Regions from separate parts of the Promicromonospora sp. Populi genome, predicted to be linked through region 3. Evidence: predicted binding sites of a transcription regulator. Region 3 holds the regulator's gene; each other region holds the start of a gene.
What was found. The regulator HrcA, encoded in region 3, represses chaperone genes, less so after heat shock. The targets are predictions, from matches to a motif close to TTNGCACTCGNNNNNNNCGAGTGCNAA.
Positions count from the first base shown of each region.

Region 1: a site for HrcA is predicted at 1,938-1,964, ahead of AB1046_RS13805 (FmdB family zinc ribbon protein). Genes of this name have one in related genera too.
Region 2: a site for HrcA is predicted at 1,660-1,686, ahead of groES (co-chaperone GroES). Genes of this name have one in related genera too.

Region 1 is NZ_CP163528.1:3,053,446-3,058,562, reverse strand. It holds gene mscL (large conductance mechanosensitive channel protein MscL) at 1-124, opposite strand, end outside; gene AB1046_RS13810 (Flp pilus assembly protein CpaB) at 283-912, opposite strand; gene AB1046_RS13805 (FmdB family zinc ribbon protein) at 1,508-1,879, opposite strand; gene AB1046_RS13800 (penicillin acylase family protein) at 2,065-4,740, shown strand; gene AB1046_RS13795 (5-formyltetrahydrofolate cyclo-ligase) at 4,796-5,117, opposite strand, start outside.
Region 2 is NZ_CP163528.1:4,447,031-4,452,147, forward strand. It holds gene AB1046_RS20140 (glutamate--cysteine ligase) at 1-269, opposite strand, end outside; gene AB1046_RS20145 (SAM-dependent methyltransferase) at 266-1,534, opposite strand; gene groES (co-chaperone GroES) at 1,870-2,166, shown strand; gene AB1046_RS20155 (WhiB family transcriptional regulator) at 2,291-2,578, opposite strand; gene AB1046_RS20160 (MerR family transcriptional regulator) at 2,770-3,996, shown strand; gene guaB (IMP dehydrogenase) at 4,064-5,117, shown strand, end outside.
Region 3 is NZ_CP163528.1:2,238,549-2,243,665, forward strand. It holds gene AB1046_RS10210 (OmpA family protein) at 1-569, shown strand, start outside; gene AB1046_RS10215 (16S rRNA (uracil(1498)-N(3))-methyltransferase) at 669-1,436, opposite strand; gene dnaJ (molecular chaperone DnaJ) at 1,447-2,568, opposite strand; gene hrcA (heat-inducible transcriptional repressor HrcA) at 2,610-3,629, opposite strand; gene AB1046_RS10230 (hypothetical protein) at 3,898-4,065, shown strand; gene AB1046_RS10235 (AAA family ATPase) at 4,070-5,117, shown strand, end outside.

The DNA of each region.
Region 1 (5,117 bases), 810 kb from region 3:
TGATGCCGTTGAGCAGCCCCGCGACGACGGCCGTGAAGGCGGTGCCGATCGCGATACCGACGGCGAGGTCGATCACGTTGCCGCGAGCGATGAAGTCTTTGAAGCCGGTGAGCAGGTCGCGCATGGATCCCCCTGGATCTCTTTGACGTTTGGTGTGGTTCGGCGTCAGCCGAGACCTCGAAGGGGATTGTGGCGGAAAATCCGGTTCAGCGCACGTCGACGCGACATTCAGCCAAATTGGCGGCATTGCGCCGCAAATACGCCCGAGTCCTGCCCATTGTATTAGTGGGGTACCAGCACCGCGGTCACCGAGCCCCAGCCCGATATTGCCGACAGCTCCGGCGCGTCCCTCGGGGTTACCGCGACGAGCGTGACCGGCTCGTCTCCGTCCGACGCCGGACCCAGCAGTCCGCCCGCACTTTCCGGCTCGCGCTCGGCCGGGATCGGCAGCACGAGCGCGTTCCTGGCGAGGTACTGGGGCTCCCCGGCCGATTCGATCCCTGGCGTCGCCCCTGCCAGTAGATCCACCCGGTCGCCGGGGCGCAGGAGGGCGGCGACCGCGCCGTCGGACAGCCGGACCGGGACCACCACGGTGCCGCGCGGGGCGGCGGCGGATACGCCGTCGTCGGACACGAGCGAGGCGTGCAGCGGCGCACCCGCCGGGAGTCCGACGACCGCCGCGCGCCCCAGCAGCTCATGAACGGTGCGTACCGCGCCGGGTGGTGCGACGTCGGCCGCGATCGCGCGCACTCGCACGTCGTCCCGGGTCAGCTCCGTGCCCGCCGCGACGGGGCGGGCCGTGACCGCCACGTCGACGGTCGGGGGTGGCGGCGGGCGCAGGACGTGCAAGGTCAGGGCGACCGCGAGCCCGAACATGGCGGCCGCGAGGGCGAAGCGCCAGCGCCACAGCATGCGCCGCGCGCGCCGGAGCCGAGGCGAACGGAGCCCTCCAGGACCGGGCCCTCCCGGACTGGACCCTTCAGGACCTGGTCCTCCTGGATCGAGGGGCCCTGGAAATCCCGGATGGAGCCGCCGTCCCGGTGCGGCCGGCTTGGTGATCGTGTCGAGAAGTCCCATGCCCGCGACGCTAGGCCGCCGGAGTGGGGTCGCCGCGCCGTCGTCGAACAACCTGTGCACGACGACGGGAAGACGCCACCTGTGGTCAAGCTCGCGCCGCTGGAACCCGTCGAGCGGGTCGCTGAACCCGGCCAGGGAATCTCGGATCGACGCGGGGTGGTGGGCCGGCAGGGGCAGTGCATCTGCGGCCATGAAGTTGAGTTCGGTCCGACGCGCCGCGACGATGCCGGCGATCGGCGACTTCGGTCACTTGCCTCATCGCGTTCGCGACTTCGGTCGGTTGCTCTGAGATCGGTCAATTAACGGACCGATCTCAGAGCAACCGACCGAAGTGAGGATCTGGTCGGTAGCAAGGGACCGAAGTCAGCGCCGGTCGGCAGCAACAGACCGAAAAGGGGACCGCTGACCCGGGCACGCGGCCCGACGGCGATCAGGCCGAGGCGGCCTTTGACGTGCTCGACGTGCTCGACGAGGAGCCGGAGGAGCTCGACGTCGAACCGGAGGACGACGACCCCGAGTCGCCCGAGGACGACCCGCCCGAAGTCCCAGAGGATCCCGAGGAAGAAGAGGACGAGTCCGACGAGGACTCAGTCTTGCCGGGCTTGAGCGTGCTGGTCGTCGACGTGCTGCGCGAGTCCGTGCGGTAGAAGCCGGAGCCCTTGAAGGTGACGCCGACGGAACTGAAGACCTTCCGCAGCTTGCCCTGGCACTCGGGGCAGACGGTCAGCGAAGAGTCGCTGAACTCCTGGTGGATGTCGAATGCGTGGCCGCAGTCGGCACACCGGTACGCGTAGGTGGGCACGTGCACTCCTCTTGGACGTCAGGTCGGCCGGGGCGTCGCGCGCTCACCGGGACCGGCTCTGGCAGTCGGGGTTTCCGAGTGCCAATAGTAACGGTCGAGCGACGGGGGATAGTCCCAGCTTCTCCTGAGTGTGTTCACCCAGGTGGGTTCACTCATGTCCAGGGGCGGGCGGTAGTCTCCACTGCGTGTCCGCGACCACTCCCGCCGAGCCCGTAGAGCCCGCCGAAACTGCCACCTCCGACGGTGCGCGACCCACCAAGCGCCGTCGCACTCGAACCACCCGCGTTCGCCAGTTCATCGTCGGTACCACGGTCATCCTGGTGCTCGCGCTGGTAGCGCTGACGACCTTCGGCTGGTTCACCGGTCGCCGTCCGCTCCCGGAGGTCTCCGGGGAGGTGCAGGTCGAGGGACTCAGCTCGGACGTGCGCGTCAGCCGCGACGCCCAGGGCGTGCCGCAGATCTACGCCGACTCGGCCGAAGACCTGTTCCGCGCGCAGGGCTACGTGCACGCGCAGGACCGCTTCTTCGAGATGGACTACCGCCGGCACGTCACGGCAGGCCGCCTGGCCGAGCTCGTGGGCAACAACGCCGAGGCGATCCAGGCCGACATGGTCACCCGCACGTTCGGCTGGCGGCACGTCGCGGAGGAGGAGTTCAACATCCTCGACGACGACACCCGGCAGTACCTGCAGGCCTACGCGGACGGCGTGAACGCCTACCTCGCGAACCGCAGCCCCGCCGAGACGGCCGTGGAGTACACGGTGCTCGACATCAGCGTCGAGGTGAACGAGCCGGAGCCGTGGGACCCGATCGACTCACTCGCCTGGCTCAAGGCCATGGCCTGGGACCTGCGCGGCAACTACAACGAAGAGCTCGACCGCGCCCTGGCCTACAGCACCCTCGACGACGCGTCGCGCGTCGCCGAGCTGTTCCCCGCGTACTCGGGCACGGGCAACGCGACGATCCTCGATCCCGCCGAGGCCGGCGTCCCGCCGGTGACGCCGGAGAGCCCGGCGACCCAGACGTCGTCGGGCACCGGGGACGTGTACGAGAGCCCGGACCTCGCGGCGGCCCTCGAGGCCGCGCAGCGGGCGCTCGACGCCGTGCCCGTGCAGATCGCGCGCGGCGCGAGCACGGGCTCGAACTCGTGGGCGGTATCGGGCGAGTACACGGAGTCCGGTATGCCGCTGCTGGCCAACGACCCGCACCTCTCGCTCGCCGCGCCTGGCATCTGGGCCCAGGTGGGCCTGCACTGCAACACGGTGGGTCCGGAGTGCCCCTTCGACGTGTCCGGGTTCTCCTTCTCCGGGTTCCCCGGCGTGATCATCGGGCACAACGCCGACATCGCGTGGGGCCTGACCAACATGGGCGCCGACGTCACCGACTTCTTCATCGAGCGCGTCCGCAACGACACCTACCTGCGCGGCGCGGACGAGTGGGTCGACATGGAGACGGAGACCGAGGTGATCCGGGTCGACGGCGGCAGCCCGGTCGACCTCGAGGTGCGGCGAACCGTGCACGGCCCGATCATCTCGTCCGTCATGGGCGAGACCGAGATGGATGCGGTGCGCGGCTCGCCCACGGAGACCGGCACCGAGCTGGGCCAGTACGAGATCTCGCTGCAGTGGACCGCGCTCGAGCCCGGCCACACCGCCGACGCCGTGTTCGACATGAACGTCGCCAGCACGCCGGAGGACATGCAGGCGGCGGCCACGAGGTTCGAGGTCCCGGCGCAGAACATCGTGTTCGCCACCACCGACGGGCACATCGGCTACCAGGCTCCGGGCAAGGTGCCGGTGCGCGCCATCGTGCCCGGTGCGGTGGAGTCCGACGGCTCGTGGCCGCGCCCGGGCTGGGACGCCCGCTACGACTGGACCGGCTACGTTGCCCCGGAGCAGATGCCGGGCGTCGTGGACCCCGAGGAGGGGTTCATCGTCGCGGCCAACCAGGCGGTGCTGCCCGGGGGTACCGGGCCCTATCTCACGCGCGACTGGGACTACGGGTACCGGTCGGAGCGCATCCGCACGCTGCTCACCGAGATCGTCGCCGAGGGCCGCGTGCTCACGGCCGACGACATGTCAGAGATCCAGCTTGACCAGTGGAGCCAGTACGCCGACACCCTGGTGCCGGTGCTACGCGAGGTCGAGCTCCCAGCCGGCTACGACTCGGACGGCCAGGTCCTCCTGGACGACTGGGACAACGTCATGGACGAGGACTCCGCGGCGGCCGCCTACTTCGCGGCCGTGTGGCGCAACCTGCTGGAGATCACCTTCAACGACGAGCTGCCGGAGTCCATGTGGCCCGACGGCAGCAGCCGCTGGCTCGCCGTGATCCAGGGCATGCTCGACAACCCCAACGACCCGTACTGGGACGACGCGTCCACGGTCGCCGTGGTGGAGAGCCGTGACCAGGTGCTCACCGAGGCCATGGTCAGCGCGCGCCAGGACCTCACGGTCGAGCTCGGCAAGGACACCAGCGACTGGGAGTGGGGCACGCTGCACCAGCTCAGGCTGAAGCACCTGGTGCTCGGCGGGCAGGGCATCCCCGTCCCGATCGCCGCGTACATGAACCCGGCGCCGGTCAGGGTCGGGGGTGGCTCCTCGATCGTGAACGCCACGGCGTGGGACGCGGCCAGCGGCAGCTTCGACGTGACCGGCGGCCCGTCCATGCGCATGGTCGTCGACCTCGCTGACCTCGACGCCTCCACCTGGGTGGTCGTGACCGGTGCGTCCGGACACCCGGCCTCCGAGCACTACGACGACCAGCTCGAGGCCTGGGCGACGGGGGAGACCTTCGCGTGGCCGTCCAGCCCCGAGGCGGTCGACGCCGCGCAGGTGGACGAGCTCATCCTCACGCCGTAGGCGCTCGCCAGGTAGGCGCAGGCTCGGTTCGCGATACCCGCTAGCGCGATACCCGCTAACCGAGCCAGCGCCACTCGGCGGTGGTCGCGACGGCGTGCACCAGGATGTCGTGCTCCTCGCGGGGCAGCGGGTGGTCTGCGGCGTCGTACACCTCTTCGGGGAAGACGACGGCGACGACCTTCGCACCCGGGCGCAGGTGGGTGAGCGCGCGGTCGTACCAGCCTCCGCCCTGGCCGAGCCGCACCCCACGGGTGTCGACGGCGAGAGCCGGCGCCAGGACGACGTCGGCCAGCTTGATGGCATCGGTACCCAGCGTGGCGCCGCCGGGCTCGGGCGGGCGGCCGGGCGCGCGTTCCAGGAGGTCGTCCGGGCCGGTG
Region 2 (5,117 bases), 2.2 Mb from region 3:
AGGCGGTCCATGGTGCGCGTGAGGTCGGCTCCGGCATCGGCCACCGTGCGGCAGACGCCGGTGACCATCTCGACTGTGTTCTTCATGAACTCGCCGGTGACGTGCGAGCCGCCCTGCGCCTGGAGCGGGCTGCGCTCCAGCGCCTCGAGCACCTGCGGGGCGGTCTGGGTCAGCTCGCCGGTCGCGGGGTCGACGAGCGCGACCTCCCACTCGAGACCCACCGTCGAACGCGGAGACGCGCCGAAGCCGAGCTGCACCGGCGTGCTCATACGGATCCCAGGGGTTCGACGAAGAGCACCTTTTGGTCGCCTGCTACGCGTGTGAGCACGATCGTCGCCTCCTCGGTCCCGGTGAGCACCAGCTGCTTGCGAAGTTGTTCGGGTACCACCGCGGTGCCTCGCTTCTTGATAGTGATCCGCCCGACGTCGCGGTCGCGGAGGTACGCCTTGAGCCGCTTCAGGCTGAACGGCATCGTGTCGAGCACCCGGTAGCCGGTGGCGATCGGGGCCGGGGCGCCGGCCGCCTCCGTGGGCCGGGCCGACGGCAGGTCGGCGAGGTCGTCGGTCGTGATGTAGGCGATGGTCGGGTCGACCAGGCGTCCGCCCAGCTCGGCGGCGGCCTGGGCGACGAGCCCGGCGCGGATGACCGCGCCGTCGGGCTCGTAGAGATACTGCCCGACGGCGCCGACGTCCGGCGCGGTCTCGTCCCCCCGGACGGTGCGGCTGAGCGTGTGCTCCTTGCCGTCGTCGTCCGTGAACGTGCGCAGCACGAGTGCCGAGCGTCCAGGACCGTCGGGCGCGAGCGGGCCGAACCAGAGCCCGGCCTCGACCACGTCGCCGTTTACCGAGACCCACTGCGTCTCGGCGTCGTCGGGCAGCCCGTCGTGCGCGATGCCCGGGCCCACCTTGATGCCGATGGCGGCAACCGTCTCGCGCAGCGCCCAGACGGCGTCGAGCGGCGGTTCGTAGGCGCGCGGGTCGAAGACGCGGCGGCTGCGGGCGCCGGCGCCGCCCCCGACCCGGCGGGCCGGGTCGGCATAGACGCCCTCGACGCCCTCGGCCCGTAGGTCGAGCTTGAGGCCGTCGGCATGGCGGACGTCCGCCTCGGGGAAGTGGCGGAGGTTCCACTGCGCGATGGCGGCGGTGCACTCGTCCAGGTCGGTGGCGACCACGCGGAGCCCGGTCCCGGCGAACGCGAGGGAGTCGGCGCCGATGCCGCAGGTGAGGTCGGCGAGCGCGGTGACGCCCGCGTCGAGGTAACGGCGGGCGTGCAGCGCCGCCACCACGAGCCGCGTGGCCTGCTCCAGGCCGTCCGCGGTGAAGAGCATGCCGTCCGCGAAGTCGCCGAACTTGGCCCGCGCCCGGGCACGCAGCCGGGACTGGGTCACCACCGCTGCGGCAAGATCTGATGCGACGCCCTTGGTACGCAGGGTCGTGACGGTCTTCATGGCGTGTCGCTCGTCATAGGGCGGGAGAGCGCCTAGCAGGGCCCAGCCGTCGGGGCTGAGCAGTTTGCTCAGAATCGCCGCATCCATGGGAAGATCTTTCCACGTTTGTCCTGGTCATGACGAGTGACGCGACACACCTTTTGGTAGAGATGGCGAGATTTCGGTGTGCGGTTCGCGCGGCGGTCGCTCGGCCTGTGACATGGTCCCCACCATTGGCACTCGCCTTGACCGAGTGCTAGCGCCGACCTAGATTTGGGGGTGTTCGCCGCTGTGGCATCCCGGATCTCCGGGTGCGCGGCGGAGGACCCAGACGTTCGTGCCCGCCGGCACCCGCGACGACGGCGGACGGTCGAACGTTCGAGCCACTTCAAGTCAACCAAGCAGCTGATCTCTCGATCCGCTCATGAAAGAGGAGGTCCGACGTGTCGGTCCCCATCAAGCCGCTCGAGGACCGGATCGTCGTCAAGGCTCTCGAAGCCGAGACCACGACCGCTTCCGGCCTGGTCATCCCGGACACCGCCAAGGAGAAGCCCCAGGAGGGCGAGGTTCTGGCCGTTGGCCAGGGCCGCATCGACGACAACGGCAACCGTGTGCCGCTGGACGTCACCGTCGGTGACAAGGTGATCTACTCCAAGTACGGCGGCACCGAGGTCAAGTACGCGGGTGAGGACTACCTGATCCTCTCGGCCCGCGACATCCTCGCCGTGGTCGTGAGCTGACCTCAGCTCACGCCGGACAGTAGGACGAGGGCCCCGCACCATCTGGTGCGGGGCCCTCGTTGTTCGGTCCAGAGATTGTTCAGACTTGTTCAGGCTTCGGGTTGACTAGGCCTCGGGTTCTTGACTAGGCAGAGACGGACTTGCCGGCCAGGATCGCCGAGCGCTCGTCCTCGCTGAGCCCGCCCCACACGCCGTACGGCTCACGGACGCGGAGCGACTGCTCACGGCACTGCATCATCACAGGGCAGGAGCGGCAGATCGCCTTCGCGGCCTCGGCTCGCCTGCGTCGGGTTGATCCACGCTCACCTTCGGGGTGGAAGAACAGTGTGTCGTCTGCGTCGCGGCACGTGCCCTGGTACTGCCATTCCCACAGCTCCATCACCGGACCGGGAAGCCTTGAGATCTCCGTCATGTCGAACAACCTACAAGTTGTGCAGAAGTTGTTCAAGGGGCAGTTTTCTCCGATGCGGCGCGAATCGGGTCGGCGGCAAGCGCGTCAGGCCTGACCGGATTTGTTCCACTGTGAGGTGAAAACGACCGAGATCGGCGGCACGCCGGGTTTCGCAGTGGCGCGGAGAGGGCCAGGTCGGCAGAATCAAGACCATGACATCTCCGCGGCCTGCCCAAAGCTCGGGCGGGTCACGTACTTCGAGCCCCGGACTGGCCGTCGCTGCGGTGGCCAAACGCCTCGGGGTGGCTCCCGCCACCCTGCGCACCTGGGACCGCCGCTACGGACTCGGCCCATCGGGCCGTACAGCTGGATCGCACCGCCGTTACACGCCGGACGACGTAGCCCGGCTGCTCGTGATGCGCCGGCTCACCCTGGAGGGTGTCGCGCCCGTGGACGCCGCCCGGGCAGCGGTCGAGGCCGGGGACGCGGAGCTCCAGGACGCCGCCAGGTCCGCCCTGGCGCTGCCCACGGTGCGAGTGCAGGGCGAGCCGGAACTTGAGGAGCCCGAGTTCGAGGAGAAGTTCCTCGGCACCGTCGAGGCCCCCGGGTCCGAAGGGGCACCGGTCGGCTCGGGGCAGAACGGCCGCACAGCTCCGGCGTCGGGCAGCGAGAGCACTGAGGAGCCGCGCGGGCGGGCGCGCCTGCGCGCCCTGCCCGGCGGGGCGGCAGGCGGAGACGCCCCGTCCGCGACCGGGTCGCGGACGGCATCGTCCCCCGCGCCGACGTCGGGCCGGGTGTCCGCACTGGTCGACGCCGCCCTGGCCTACAGCCGGACCGCCTGCGACAACCTGCTCGTGCTGGGTCCCGACGGCGACCCGGCCACCTGGTGGACCGAGCTCGTGGAGCCGGCCTGGCTGCGGCTGTCCGAGCGCACCGTCCTCGCCGGGCCTGGCGAGATGCCCGAGGTGGTGCTCGCGACCTCCGCCCTGCGCGCGCTGCGCAACTACACCGAGGAGTTCGAGCGGGTGATGGTCGAGGCGGGCGGCCCACCGGCCAACCACCCGAGCCGGATGCGCAAGATCGTCCTGGTGTTCGCTGCTCCCGACGAGGTGGTGCCGCTGTCCGCGCACGCGCTCGCCGCGGCGCTGGCGGCGCAGGGTTCGATGGCGCGGATCGTCACGGGTCCCGCGAGCACCCACCGCTCGGTCGAGCTGGTCACCATGGTCCGCCCGACGGCGGTGGTGCTGGCCACGACGCAGAACAAGCCGGACCTCGACGTCGTGCACGCGGTGAACGAGAGCTATCCGGACCTGCCGATCTTCGTGGGGCTGCGGGCCGATGCGGCGGCGACGGAGCTGCCGTTCGGGCCCAAGGTGCAGCGGGTGCGCTCGTTCACCGGGCTGCTGCACGAGGTGCTGGCCGTCATCAAGGCGAGGTGACACACGCCTCGGTCGGGCATCACTGCCCGGCCAGGATCTGGGGTGGCGCGGGCCGTAGACTTGGCGCATGACGGACCAGACCTCGCCGGCCGACCCGTTCGGCTTCCTCGGGCTCACCTATGACGACGTCCTGCTGCTGCCGGGTTACTCCGACCTTGCGCCGTCGGACATCGACACGACGTCTCGCCTGACGCGCGAGATCTCGCTCAAGATCCCGCTGCTGTCCGCGGCGATGGACACGGTCACCGAGTCGGCGATGGCCATCGCCATGGCGCGCCAGGGTGGCCTCGGGGTGCTGCACCGCAACCTCTCCATCGAGGACCAGGCCTACCAGGTCGACCTGGTGAAGCGGACGCAGACCGGCATCATCACGAACCCCGTCACGATCGGCCCGGACGCCACGCTCGAGGAGCTCGACACCCTCGCTGGCCAGTTCCGGATCTCCGGGTTCCCGGTGGTCGACCTCGAGAACAAGCTCATCGGCATGGTCACCAACCGCGACCTGCGCTTCACGCCCGTCGCCGAGTGGGCCACCACCAAGGTGGACGAGGTCATGACGCCGCAGCCGCTGATCACCGGCCCGGCCGGCATCTCGCGCGCCGACGCCACGCTGCTGCTGCGCAAGCACAAGCTGGAGCGGCTCCCGCTGATCGACAACGACGGCCGCATCACCGGCCTCATCACGGTCAAGGACTTCGTCAAGTCCGAGCAGTTCCCCGACTCGTCGAAGGATGGCCAGGGGCGCCTCATGGTCGGCGCGGCGATCGGCTACTTCGGCGATGCGTGGCAGCGCGCGACCGCGCTGATCGACGCCGGCGTGGACGTGCTCGTCGCCGACACCGCGCACGGCAACGTCCGGATGCTGATCGACATGGTCAAGCGGCTCAAGACCGACCCGGCCACCAAGGACGTCCAGGTGATCGGCGGCAACGTCGCCACCCGCCAGGGCGCGCAGGCGTTCGTCGACGCCGGGGCCGACGCCGTGAAGGTCGGCGTGGGGCCGGGCTCCATCTGCACCACCCGCGTCGTCACCGGCGTCGGCGTACCGCAGATCACCGCCGTCTACGAGGCCTCGCTGGCCTGCAAGCCGGCCGGTGTGCCCGTCATCGCCGACGGCGGCC
Region 3 (5,117 bases):
CACTGGCGGACGGCAGCGCGGACGTGGCTGACGACACCTCCGCCGACGAGGCAACCGCCTCGCCCTCCGCGACCGAAGAGCCGACCGAAGAGCCGACCGACGAAGCGTCGGAAGAGGCGACGCCCTCGCCCGAGCCGAGCGAGTCGCCGTCGGGCGATGCGGACCCGGCCGAGGAAGGCGCCGAGGACGAGGGCGAGCCGACGACCGAGGAGCGCGAGCAGGCGCAGGACGACCTGGTCGAGATCCCGAACATCACGTTCGTCACGGACAGCGCGGAGCTGACCAAGGCCGGCCGCGAGGCGGTGCAGGAGGCCGCGGACGTGCTCGCCGAGCACCCGGAGGTCGAGGTCCGTATCGAGGGGCACACCGACTCGGTAGGAACCGAGGCGGACAACCTGCGGCTCAGCGAGCGTCGTGCCGAGGCGGTGCTCGACCGGCTGGTGGAGCTGGGTATCGACCGGGACCGGCTGTCGTCGAAGGGCTTCGGCGAGTCGGACCCGGAGGTAGTCCCGCTGACCTTCGCCGACCTGGAGAAGAACCGCCGGGTCGAGTTCAACGTCCTGGACTGACGGCCAGCAGTCCGCCCCCAGAACGACCTGAGGTACCGATCCGATCCGGATTCGGTACCTCAGGTCGTTCTGGAAGCGGACCTGCGGCGGCAAGCCCGGTCAGGACCAGCGGTTCAGGCGCTCGCTCAGCATGGCTATCGCTACCGGGCCGGCCGTTGACGTGCGCAGCACGTGGGGCCCCAGGCGGGCGGTGACCGCGCCGGCCTCGGTGAGCAGGGCGACCTCGCTCTCGGAGATCCCGCCCTCGGGTCCGACGACGAGGAGCACCTCGCCGGCCTCAGGCAGGCGCACGGCCGAGAGGCCGGCCTTCGCCTCCTCATGCAGCACCGCCACCGCACCGCCCGCCGCGACCACCTCGCGGGTCCGGGCGGCGAGCTGCTTGGTGCTCAGCGGCACCTCGACCTCGGGGATGCGGGACCGGCGGGCCTGCTTCGTCGCGGCGCGCACGGTGCTGACCCAGCGGGCCCGAGACTTCGCGGCCCGGTCCCCGCGCCACACCACGACGGACCGTTCGGCCTGCCAGGGGATGATCACGTCCACACCGGTCTCGGTGGCGGCCTCGATGGCCATCTCGTCGCGGTCGCCCTTGGCCAGGGCCTGGACGAGCGTCACGACGACGGCGGGCGGCGGCTCGACGTCCCGCTCCTCGACCCGCAGGTGCACCTCGGCACCGTTCACGGACTCGACGACGGTCCGCAGGCGCACGCCGGCGCCGTCGACCACGTCGATGCGCTCCCCCGGGCCGCGGCGCTGGACGACACCAGCGTGCCGCCCCTCCGCGCCGTCGAGCACGTACACGGTGCCGGGCGCGTACTGGGACAGCGGATGGGCGGTGGACGCCTCCGCGAGAAAGACCGGTGCGCTCATGGGTGGTCGATCAGCGCCCGCTGAGCTTGTCGCGCAGGCGCGAGAACACGCCACCGTTGACCGACGTGAGCCGCGACTCGGGTCGCTCCTCGCCGCGCAGGACGGCGAGCTGCTGCATGAGCGCGGTCTGCGCCTCGTCCAGGGCCGTGGGGACCTGGACCTCGATGTGCACGTTCAGGTCACCGCGACCGGCCGAGTGCAGATGCCCCACACCCAGGCCCTTCAGCGTCATGACCTGGCCGGGCTGCGTGCCTGGGCGCAGGTCGATCTCCTGCAGCCCGTCCAGCGTGTCGAGCTCCAGCACCGTGCCGAGCGCGGCCGCCGTCATCGGGACCTGGAGAGTGCAGTGCAGCTCGTCGCCGCGCCGGACGAAGGTGTCGTGCGCGCGCTCGCGGATCTCGACGTACAGGTCTCCGGCGGGGCCGCCACCGGGGCCCACCTCACCCTGCGCGGAGAGCTTGATGCGCGTGCCGGTGTCGACGCCGGCGGGCACGTTCACGGCGATGGTGCGGCGCGAGCGCACGCGGCCCTCACCGGAGCAGTCGGTGCACGGCTCGGGGATCACTGTGCCGAAGCCGCCGCAGGCGGAGCACGGCTGGTTCGTCGTGACCGGGCCCAGGAACGAGCGGGCGACCCGCTGTACGGAGCCGCGACCGTGGCAGACGTCGCAGGTTCGGGCGTGGGTGCCCGGCCGCGCGCCGTCGCCGCCACAGGTGTTGCAGACCACCGCGGTGTCGACCTGGATCTCCCGCTTGGCGCCGAAGACCGCCTCGGACAGCTCCAGGTCGAGCCGCACCAGCGCGTCGTTGCCGCGCCGCGCGCGCGGGACCGGCCCGGCGGGCTGACCGCCGCCGAAGAACGTCTCGAAGATGTCCTGGAAACCGAACCCGGCCCCGAACCCGCCACCCGCGCCGCCACCCGGTGCGGTGGGGTCCACGCCCATGTCGTACTGCTGGCGCTTGTCCGGGTTGGAGAGCACCTCGTACGCGCGCGCGACGTCCTTGAACCGGTCCTCGCCCACGTCGCCGGCCACGTCGGGGTGCAGCTCGCGGGCCAGCTTGCGGTATGCCTTCTTGATCTGCTCGGGCGAGGCGTCGCGCGGAACACCGAGGATCTCGTAGTAGTCGGTCACAGGTCTCTCTCTGTGGGAAAGTTTTGTGGAAGGTGGGGATGTCAGCTGGGCAGCACTCGCGACAGGTAGCGCGCGACGGCGCGCACCGCGGCGATGGTGCCCGGGTAGTCCATGCGGGTGGGGCCGATCGAGCTCAGGATCGCCACCGTGTCGCCGTCGGACGAGCCGTAGCCGGACGTGACGACGGACGTCTCCGACAGCCCCGCCAGCCGGTTCTCGTGGCCGATGCTCACGGCTACCCCGGCGTCGTCGGTCATGTCGGTGAGGAGGCCGAGCAGGACCACCTGCTCCTCGAGCGCCTCGAGCACGGGCCGCAGGCCCTGCTCGAACCGCATGCTCGCCCGCGCCAGGTTGGCCTGGCCCGTCAGCACTATGCGCTCCTCGCTCTCCTCGCCGAGCGCGGCAGTGACGACCTCCGCCACCGCGGTGGCGAGCGCCCGGTGCCCGTCCGGCATCGCTTCGGTGACCCGTGCGAACGCGGTGCCGATCTCGGTCAGGCGGTGGCCGGCGGCCGCGGCGTTGAAGCGGGCGCGCAGCTCGCCGAGCGTCCCGTCGTCCATCCCGACAGGCACGTCGAGGAAGCGCTGCTCCACCCGCCCCGTGTCGGTGATGACGACGACGAGCAGCCGCCCCTCGACGGTGGGCACCAGCTCGAGGTGCCGCAGCCCGGAGCGCCGCAAGGACGGGTACTGCACGACGGCGACCTGGCCCGTCAGCTGGGCGATGAGCCGCCCGGCGCGTGCCACTACGTCGTCCAGGTCGACCGCCTCGGACAGGAAGGTCTCGATGGCGCGCTTCTGGGGAGTGGTCAGCGGCCGCACCTCGGCCAGCTGGTCGACGAACAGGCGGTAGCCCTTGTCGGTGGGGATGCGCCCCGCCGACGTGTGCGGCTGCGCGATCAGGCCGGCCTCCTCGAGCGCCGCCATGTCGTTGCGGACGGTCGCCGGGGACACGCCGAGCTGGTGCCGCTCGGTGAGTATGCGGGAGCCCACGGGCTCCCGTGTACGGACATAGTCCTCGACGATCGCTCGCAAGACATCAAGCCTACGTTCCTCGCTCACCGCGCTCACCTCCGTCCCGGGTACAACGTCCAGGACCCGCATCCGGGTTCCGGCCCGCTCACCGGCGCTGCCTCCAGCACTCTCGCCGACCGAGTGCCAATCCTACGCGCTTACCCGATGCGTCTAAGGCGATGCCCTAGACAGCACCCGACCGCCGGGCAGACCCGACCCGAAAGATGGGGCGACCGCCCGATCCGCCCCCGCTACCTCACGGACGAACCTTGAATCACGCCAGCAAAGGGCCGGCTTCGAGCCAGGAGGCAAAACGATGTTCGGGTTCTCCGACTACACCGAGTACCGCAGGAACGAGCAGGACCTCGACCGCCGCACCGAGCAGAATCGGGTGGCGCGCGAGCGGAAGGACACGGCCCGCCGTCAGGCGGCCGAACGACGCGCCGCCGAGCGGAACGACGAACGGACCGGCATGGGACGATGAGCCCATGCCGGTCCCCCGCTCCCGTCTCGTGGGCCGAGCCCGCGAGCTCGGCGAGCTCACGGCCGCTCTCGACGACATCCGCACGGGCGTGGGCCGCACCGTCGTGATCGCCGGCGAGGCCGGGATCGGCAAGACCCGCCTCCTCGACGAGCTCATCACGCGCACCGGCGACACCACGGTCCTCGTCGGGCAGTGCACCGACTCCGGCTCCGGACCCGTCCCCTACACCGCACTGGCCGGCCTGCTGGGCACCCTCGTCGCGGCCGTCGGCCCCGAGGCCGCCCTCGCCGCCGCCGGACCCGCCGCCGGCGCCCTGTCCGCGGTAGCACCCCAGCTCTTCGCACCGGCGCCCGGCGCCGGTGCCGACCGCGTCCCCGAGGTCCTCACCGACCTGCTCATCGAGCTAGCCGCACAACACCCGCTCGTCGTCGTTTTGGAGGACCTGCACTGGTCCGACGACATCACCCGCGCCGTAGCGGTCCGGCTCACCCGCGCGGCACCCCCCGGCCTGCTCCTCCTGCTCAGCTACCGCAGCGACGACGTCGGCCGTGCCCACCCGCTGCGGGCGGTCATGGCCGAGCTCGACCGGGCCCGGATCACCACCCGCCTCGACCTCACCCGCCTGGGCGCCGACGAGGTCCGGGAGATGGCGCAGGACCTGCTCGACGGCTCACCCCGGCAGAGCACTGGCCCCGGCCCGGAGGCGCTCGCCGACCTCGCCGACCGCAGCGAGGGTGTGCCGTTCTACGTCGAGGAGCTGGTGGGTTTCCTCGGCACCGACCTGCCCGGCTCGCTGCGCGACATCCTCCTGCTGCGCTACTGGAACCTCAGCCCGGCGGCCCAGGCGCTGTGCCGGGTGGTCGCGGCCAACGGGACCCGGGTCTGGTACGAGATGCTGGACGCCGTCCTGGCGGACACGTCGGCGGATCCGGCACCGTCGGGCCACGAGGAGACCGCACGCGAGGCGGTCGACGCGCAGGTGCTCGTCGTCACCGACGTCGGGTACACGTTCCGGCACGCGCTGGTCCAGGAGGCCGTCTACGCGGAGCTGC